DNA from 2 places in the Mesorhizobium sp. L48C026A00 genome. Region 2 is predicted to be linked to the other one. Evidence: predicted binding sites of a transcription regulator. Region 2 holds the regulator's gene; the other holds the start of a gene.

The links. Region 2 encodes LexA, which represses DNA repair genes until DNA is damaged. Its sites were predicted from a motif close to TGTTCNNNNTGTGTTCNG; they were not measured.
Region 1: the regulator LexA is predicted to act here: its motif matches at 2,041-2,058, upstream of recA (recombinase RecA).

What each region holds. Positions count from the first base shown of each region.
Region 1 covers NZ_AYWU01000005.1:181,833-186,005, forward strand. The annotation lists partial or broken gene alaS (alanine--tRNA ligase) at 1-555, opposite strand, end outside; gene recA (recombinase RecA) at 821-1,918, opposite strand; gene X738_RS53240 (PfkB family carbohydrate kinase) at 2,191-3,123, shown strand; gene X738_RS53245 (TfoX/Sxy family protein) at 3,139-3,462, opposite strand; gene X738_RS53250 (GFA family protein) at 3,553-4,050, shown strand.
Region 2 covers NZ_AYWU01000017.1:241,923-246,095, reverse strand. The annotation lists gene trpC (indole-3-glycerol phosphate synthase TrpC) at 1-457, shown strand, start outside; gene moaC (cyclic pyranopterin monophosphate synthase MoaC) at 524-1,021, shown strand; gene X738_RS67335 (molybdopterin molybdotransferase MoeA) at 1,021-2,226, shown strand; gene lexA (transcriptional repressor LexA) at 2,331-3,068, shown strand; gene X738_RS67325 (ComEC/Rec2 family competence protein) at 3,062-4,173, opposite strand, start outside.

The DNA of each region.
Region 1 (4,173 bases), on a different contig from region 2:
GCCCCAGATGTGCTCGCCACGGTCGATGAAGATCTCCGAGCACGGACCGCAAGGTCCGGTGTCGCCCATCGCCCAGAAATTGTCCGAGGTCGGAATGCGGATGATGCGATCGTCGGAAAAGCCGGCGATCTTCTTCCAGTAGTCGGCAGCCTCGTCGTCGGTGTGATAGACCGTGACCAGCAGCTTGTCCTTCTTCAGCCCGAACTCCCTGGTGATCAGGTTCCAGGCAAGCTCGATGGCGCGCTCCTTGAAATAGTCGCCGAACGAGAAATTGCCGAGCATCTCGAAGAAGGTCAGGTGGCGCGCGGTGTAGCCGACATTGTCGAGGTCGTTGTGCTTGCCGCCGGCGCGAACACTCTTCTGAGCTGTCGTGGCACGCGAATAGGGTCGCTTTTCCAGGCCGGTGAAAACGTTCTTGAACTGCACCATGCCGGCATTGGTGAACATCAGTGTCGGGTCGTTGCGCGGCACCAGCGGGCTCGACGCGACGACCTCGTGACCCTCCTTGCGGAAATAGTCGAGGAATGTCGACCGGATCTCATTCACGCCACTCATGAATAACACTGCCTTTTAGCTTTAGAGAGAGCCGTCGGCCCGGCCGACGGCAAATGGACATGGCCTTTTAGCCGCCGCGTTGCACCCTGTCCAGAAACACGGAATTGGGCCAATTTGCGGGGCTTGCCGGTCATCTCGGCGCCACCGCTGAAACGCAAACCGCCGGCGCTAGGCCGGCGGTTCGAACGCAACAATACAGAACTCGATTACACAGGCTGGAGGTGATGAGCCGGAATCATGGCCAAACTCCGGCCACTGCCGAAGCCTACATGGCGCCGGCTTCGTCCTCGAAACCGTCGTCTCCGCCTTCGGAACCACCATTCTCGAGGAACTTTTCCGCAATCAGCCCGGCATTCTGCCGTAGTGCCAATTCGATCTCGCGCGCCGTGTCAGGATTGTCGCGCAGGAACAGTTTTGCGTTCTCGCGGCCCTGGCCGAGACGCTGCGAATTGTAGGAGAACCAGGCGCCCGACTTTTCGACCACGCCGGCCTTGACGCCGAGGTCGACCAGCTCGCCGGTCTTGGACACGCCCTCGCCATACATGATATCGAACTCGACCACCTTGAAGGGCGGCGCCAGCTTGTTCTTGACCACCTTGACGCGGGTCTGGTTGCCGACGACCTCGTCGCGGTCCTTGACCGAGCCGATGCGGCGAATGTCGAGGCGCACCGAAGCATAGAATTTCAGCGCGTTGCCGCCGGTCGTGGTCTCGGGCGAACCGAACATGACGCCGATCTTCATGCGGATCTGGTTGATGAAGATGACCATGGTGTTGGAGCGCGAGATCGAGGCGGTCAGCTTGCGCAGCGCCTGGCTCATCAGGCGGGCCTGCAGGCCGGGCAGCGAATCGCCCATCTCGCCTTCGATTTCGGCGCGCGGCGTCAGCGCCGCGACCGAATCGACCACCAGCACGTCGATGGCGCCGGAACGCACCAGCGTGTCGCAGATCTCCAGCGCCTGCTCGCCGGTATCGGGCTGGGAGATCAAGAGGTTTTCGAGGTCGACGCCGAGCTTGCGGGCATAGACCGGGTCGAGCGCGTGCTCGGCATCGACGAAGGCGCAGATGCCGCCCTTCTTCTGGGCCTCCGCCACAGTGTGCAGCGCCAGCGTCGTCTTGCCTGAGCTTTCCGGCCCGTAGATCTCGATGATGCGGCCGCGCGGCAGGCCGCCGACGCCGAGCGCGATGTCGAGGCCAAGCGAACCGGTCGGCACCGTTTCGATCTCGACGACCTGCTCGTTTGCGCCGAGCCGCATGATCGAGCCCTTGCCGAAGGCACGCTCGATTTGCGACAGCGCCGCATCCAGAGCCTTTGATTTGTCCACCGTTTTGTCCTCTACAAGCCGCAAAGAATTCTGAGCCATGATACATCACCCCTTGGTCGTCAATGAAGGCCGGACAATCCGTAATCCTTACTAATTTGTACCTTCTTTGTTCTCGTCTGGCAAGGGGAGCCAAACGATTGAAAAACCGACAGTATCCGGATTGTTCTTTTTTTGTTTCGCGTTTTCATCCCAGGATGTATCCCGCTTCACCCGCAGGATTCTGCTGGGCATCTTCCGAATCGCGCTTCGGGTTGCCGGGTTCCGCCGGACAACCTAGTCTCCATCCGGGCAACAAGGTCATCTCACCGGGCATGCTGAAGTCGCCGACAGTCCTGGCCGCAGGCGGCGCCTATATCGAGCGGCGCGGCCAGGTTTCGGGCGCCTTCGTGCCGGCGGCGTCGAATCCGGGTACGATGCGCGAGGAAGTCGGCGGCGCCGTCTTCAATGCGCTGCGCTGCGCCGTGCGCCGCGGCGTCTCCGGCTCGCTGCTTTCGGTTCGCGGCGGCGATGTTCTGGCCGATACGGTCGCGCGCGCCGTCGCTGCGGCCGGTATTGCCGATCTGTCCGTGGTGTTCCTCGATCGCACGACGCCGAGCAACACAGTGCTGATCGACGGCAACGGCGGGCTGATCGCCGGCCTTGCCGACATGGCGCTCTACGACCTGGCGCTTGCCAAGCAGATCCGCCGTGCCAAGGTACGCGAGGCGATCAGCACCGCCGATGCGGTCCTGTGCGACGCCAACCTGCCGTCGACGGCGCTCGGGCGGCTGATGACGCTTGCCGCCGGCAAGCCGGTGTTTGCACTTGCCGTTTCGCCCAGCAAGGCGGCGCGGCTGACGCTGGTGCTTGAGTTTCTGGCGATGGCCTTCATGACCCGGCACGAGGCCGGCGCGCTTACCGGCGCCGACGTCGATGCTGACGAGCGTGGCATCGTCGACGGCTTAAGACGCGCCGGCCTGAAAAGCGGCGTGGTCACCGCTGGCGACGGTCCAGTGCTCGGTTTCGACGAAACCGACGCCTTCTCGATCCTGCCGCCGAAAAAAGTCACGGACGGCGCCGCCGATGCGCTGGCGGGCGCAACGGTCGCCGCCCTGCTGCGCGGCCTGACGCTGCGCGCAGCGCTGCGCGACGGCGTTGCCGCGGCAATGCTCGCGATCGAAAGTGCCGGGCTTGTGCCGGGCTTAACGGCGGCAGACTTTGCGGACGCGCTGGCCCTTGTGCCCGAGCCGCAGGAATTGGCATGAGGTGACGACCAGCAGCTACTTGCCGGCCCGCAGCCCCGCCTCATAGGCCCGCCGCGCCCAGACCGCCATCTCATCCGGATCGTCGAAGGCGCTGTCGGGAACGCTCCAATACGGCATCGACACCAGCTTGCCGTGCCGCGACCCCGTATAGGTCCATTGCCGGCAGCCGGCCGCCTCGAATTCGGGCGCGCTTTCCGCGTCGGCTTTCAGCATCAATTCGTCACGAATGACGATGGCGACGATGACGCCGTCGAAATAGATGCCCTTGCCACCGAACATCTTGCGAATGCTGACCGGGCCGAGGCCTTCGAAAAGTTCGGCGATGCGTTCGTTGTCCATGCCGCGATCATGACATCCGGATTTTCCCTTGTCATCGCCGCAACCAGCACCATCCTGACAAGTTGAAAGCCAATTTCGTCGGAGTTTTTCATGCCACTTCTGCTCAAAGGGTCCTGCCGGTGCAATGCCGTCCGCTTCGAGGTGGAAAGCCACACGCCGGTGCCGTTCATGCTGTGCTACTGCTCGATCTGCCGCAAGCAGCAGGGCGGTGCTGGCTTTGCCATCAATCTCGGCGCCGATTTCGAGACGCTGAAAATCAAGGGCAAGCGCCATCTTGGCGTCTACCAGGCCGAGATCGAGGACGACGAGCATCCGCAGTGCGAGATCTCGTCAGGCGAGCGGAACTTCTGCAGGAAATGCGGATCGGCACTGTGGCTCTACGACCGGACCTGGCCGGAACTGGTCCACCCCTTCGCCTCGGCGATCGACACCGACCTGCCGAAACCGCCTGAAAAGGTGCACCTCATGCTGAAATACAAGGCGAACTGGGTCGAGCCCGTGATCGGCAAGGACGACAAGACGTTTGAGGTCTATCCTGAGGAATCGATCGCAGACTGGCACAAACGGACGGGAATGTGGGTGGATTAGGTCTTTCTCCCCGTGAACGAGGAGAAGATGCCGGCAGGCAGATGAGGGGCGGCGCTAACGTTGCAGAAGCTGGCGCTGCCCCTCATCCGGCCCTTCGGGCCACTTTCTCCCCGTAAACGGGGA
Region 2 (4,173 bases):
GGCCCGTGCGTGGGGCGCGGACGCCATCCTGATCATCATGGCGAGCGTCGATGACGCCGTGGCCAGGGAACTCGAGACGACGGCGTTCGAGCTCGGCATGGATGCGCTGGTCGAGGTGCATGACGAGGCCGAGACGGAACGCGCGCTGAAACTGTCGTCGCGGCTGATCGGCATCAACAACCGCAATCTGCGGACGTTCGAAACCAGCATCGAGACATCGGAACGGCTCGCGGCGATGGTGCCGGCCGACCGGCTGCTGGTCAGCGAGAGCGGTATTTTCTCGCACCAGGACTGCCGCAGGCTGGAACGGAGCGACATTGGCACTTTCCTCGTCGGCGAGAGCCTGATGCGGCAACAGGACGTGGCCACTGCGACGCACCTGCTTTTGATGGGCAAGGCGCCCGCCAATGCATCTTCCCGAAAATCGGAATCGATTTTCGGAGAGCATGATGCATAGATACAAAGCGTTAGAGCGTAGTTTGTGCGTCCAAACGGACGCACGTCGCTCCAGGGTGACCTGACGATGTCGGCCGCCCTCACCCATCTTGGCGCGGAAGGCGAAGCCAATATGGTCGATGTCGGCGACAAGGCGGAGACGACCCGCACGGCAATCGCCGAAGGTCTTGTCTCGATGCGGCCCGAAACGCTGAAAATGATTCTCGACGGCGATGCCAGGAAAGGCGACGTGCTGGGTACGGCGCGCATCGCCGGCATCATGGCGGCCAAGAGGACGCATGAGCTGATCCCGCTCTGCCACCCGCTGCTGTTGACCAAGATATCGGTAGACATCGAACCGGACGCGAAGCTGCCCGGTCTGAAGGTCACGGCGCTGGCCCGCGTCACCGGCAAGACCGGCGTCGAGATGGAAGCGCTGACTGCCGTCTCGGTCGCCTGCCTGACCATCTATGATATGGCCAAGGCGGTCGACCGCGGCATGGCGATCTCCAACATCAGGCTGATGGAAAAGACCGGCGGCAAATCCGGCGACTACAAGGCGGACGCCCAGGGGGCAGGCCGATAATGGCGCTGCTTGCGGTCGCCGAGGCGCTCGAGCACCTGCTTGCGGATGCTGCGCCCTTGCAGGCTGAAAGCGTCGCCCTGATGGATGCCGCCGACCGCGTGTTGGCGGAGCCGCTCATCGCGCTCCGCACCCAGCCGCCATTCAACGCGTCGGCCATGGACGGCTATGCCGTGCGGGCCGACGATGTCGCGTCCGTGCCCGCGAGACTTTCGGTGATCGGCATGGCGCCGGCCGGACGAGGCTTTGCCGGAACAGTCGGCCCGGCGCAGGCCGTGCGCATCTTCACCGGCGCGCCGCTTCCCGGAGGCGCCGACACCATCGTCATCCAGGAGAATGTCCGCGACCTCGGCGGCGGCATGGTCGAAGTGACCGCGCCGACGGTTGAAGGCCGCAACATCCGCCGCCTCGGGCTCGATTTCTCGCAGGGCGACATGCTGCTGGAGAAAGGCCGCCTGCTTGATCCGGCGGCATTGTCGCTGGCGGCGTCGGCCAACCGCCAGCAGGTCCGCGTGGTGAAACGGCCGCTGGTCGCCATCATCGCCACCGGCGACGAATTGCTGCCGCCGGGCAGCGACCTTGGCCCCGACCAGATCATCTCCTCCAATGCCTATGGCGTCGCCGCCGCGGCCCGCTCGGTCGGCGCCAGCGCACTCGATCTCGGCATCGCCGCCGACCGCAAGGACGCGATCGCCGCGCTGGTGACAAAAGCCGTCGCCGCAGGCGCGGACGTCATCGTCACGCTGGGCGGCGCCTCGGTCGGGGACCATGACCTCGTCCATGACGTGCTGACCGGCGAAGGCATGGCGCTCGCTTTCTGGAAAATCGCCATGCGGCCCGGCAAGCCACTGATGTTCGGGCGGCTGGGCGCCATCCGCTGCATCGGCCTGCCTGGCAATCCGGTGGCCAGCCTGGTCTGCACGCAGCTCTTTCTGAAGCCGCTGCTGGCGCGGCTCGGCGGCCGCGCCTTCCGCCAGGACCTGCGTCAGGCGCGGCTCGGCGCCGCCATGCCGGCTAACGATCTCAGGCAGGACTATGTACGCGCGGTGGTGAAGGAAGAAGCTGGCACGCTTGAGGCAACGCCGTTCAGTGTCCAGGATTCCTCGATGCTCAGAATGCTGGCCGACGCCAACGGACTGGTCGTGCGCGAGCCATTCGCTCCCGCGGCCGCAGCGGGCGCCGCCTGCAGCGTGCTGATGCTACGCTGAACAAAACGTCAACACATTCATTAAACTTTAAATGGTTGCGGAACACAACTGGAACAGATAGTGTTTGTTCTGGGTTTGTTTTTCTGATTCTGTTGGGGGTCGCGATGCTGACACGCAAACAACATGAACTGCTGATGTTCATCCACGAGCGACTGAAGGAAAGCGGCATTCCGCCCTCGTTCGACGAGATGAAGGAAGCGCTCGACCTCGCCTCCAAATCGGGGATCCACCGGCTGATCACGGCGCTGGAGGAACGCGGTTTCATTCGCCGCCTGCCCAACCGCGCCCGCGCGCTGGAGGTGCTGCGCCTGCCCGATTCGATCGCGCCGGGCCTCAATGCGGCGCGCAAATTCTCGCCGAGCGTCATTCAAGGCAGCCTTGGCCAGGGCGGCCTCGGACGCCAGATCAAGCCGGCGCCTTCGCGCATGCGTGCGGCCGGCAATGACGACGACGTCGTTGCCACCGTTTCCATACCGGTGATGGGCCGCATCGCTGCCGGTGTGCCGATCGACGCCATCCAGCACCAGACGCATTCGATCTCGGTGCCACCGGACATGATCACCGGCGGCACGCACTACGCGCTGGAGGTCAAGGGGGATTCGATGATCGAGGCCGGCATCTTCGACGGCGACACGGTTATCATCCGCAACGCCGACACCGCCCAGCCTGGCGAGATCATTGTCGCTCTGGTCGACGAGGAGGAAGCGACGCTGAAGCGATTCCGCCGCAAAGGTGCCTCGATCGCACTGGAAGCCGCCAATCCGGCCTACGAGACGCGCATCTTCGGGCCGGACCGGGTCAAGGTGCAGGGCAAGCTCGTCGGACTGATCCGGCGTTACTGAACGGCAGGCTTCTTGGGTTTCTCGGCCCTGCGGTATGGCGGCAGGCCCCTCGCCTCGCGCGAAAATCGCCGCTGCTCATGCCAAGGCCTGTATGGCTGTCTGACGGCAAAACGGATTTCTGCGCGCGTCTTCGCCGATAGCGGATCGAAGAAGACGGCGGCACTGCCCATGCGAGCGAGCTGCCGTTTGGTGACGACGAGAACCAGCGGGTTGCGGCAGAGTTTGTAATAGGCTGTGGCATCGTCGATGACGATCAAATCCGCAAAGGCACAGGCCGGCCGCGCGGTTTTGCGGTTGTCGGCGAGCGCGATGAGCGCGCCGGACGGATGCCGGGCCAGGCACAGGCCGGCAGTGCAGGTGAAAGGCGCTCCCGGCGGCAGGTCGGCCGGATCGGCGATGTCGAACCGCACATCTCCTTTTTCGAATGTCTCCGGCTCGACGATCGTTGTTGAAACCAGCGCATGTTTCCAGTTGTCGGTGGTGAATTCGTTCGAACGCATCCGGTTGACGGCAAGTTCGCCGCCGCCGATCGGCAGCGCCACCAGATGCGCATCCTCCGAGATCAGCACGTCGGGGGTGCGCGTCTCGGAAATCGTCAGCAGGCCGGCGAGCGCAAAGGGAAGTGCGGCAAGCCGCAGCCATGTCGTCGCCATCGTGGCGATGACTAAGGCGACCGTCACCAGCAGAACCGATTGCAACGAAATCAGGCCGACTGCATCGACGGGCGAACGCCCCGAGATCCATCCCGAAATTGCAATCATCGCCGTCAGGCCCTTGCCCATCATGTAGAGGAAAGGGCCGTCGAGGCCGAAAGGCATTGCCAAGGCGCTGAGGACGGCCAGGAACATGACGATCGTGACGATCGGCATGACGGCCAGATTGGCGAACAGGCTGAGCGGCGAGACGCGCTGGAAGTGCCAGATGGCGAAGAGCGCGGTGGCGCTGCCGGCAATGATGGAGGTCATTGCGATGGTGCCTGCCCCGGCGACGAGCTTGCGCGTGACGAAAGCGACCGGTGACCGTCGCTGTCGCGGCGCCTTGGCCCTGTCGGCACGATAGTCGGACCAACCGGCATAGGCGCCCACGAGAGCCGCAGTCGCGGCGA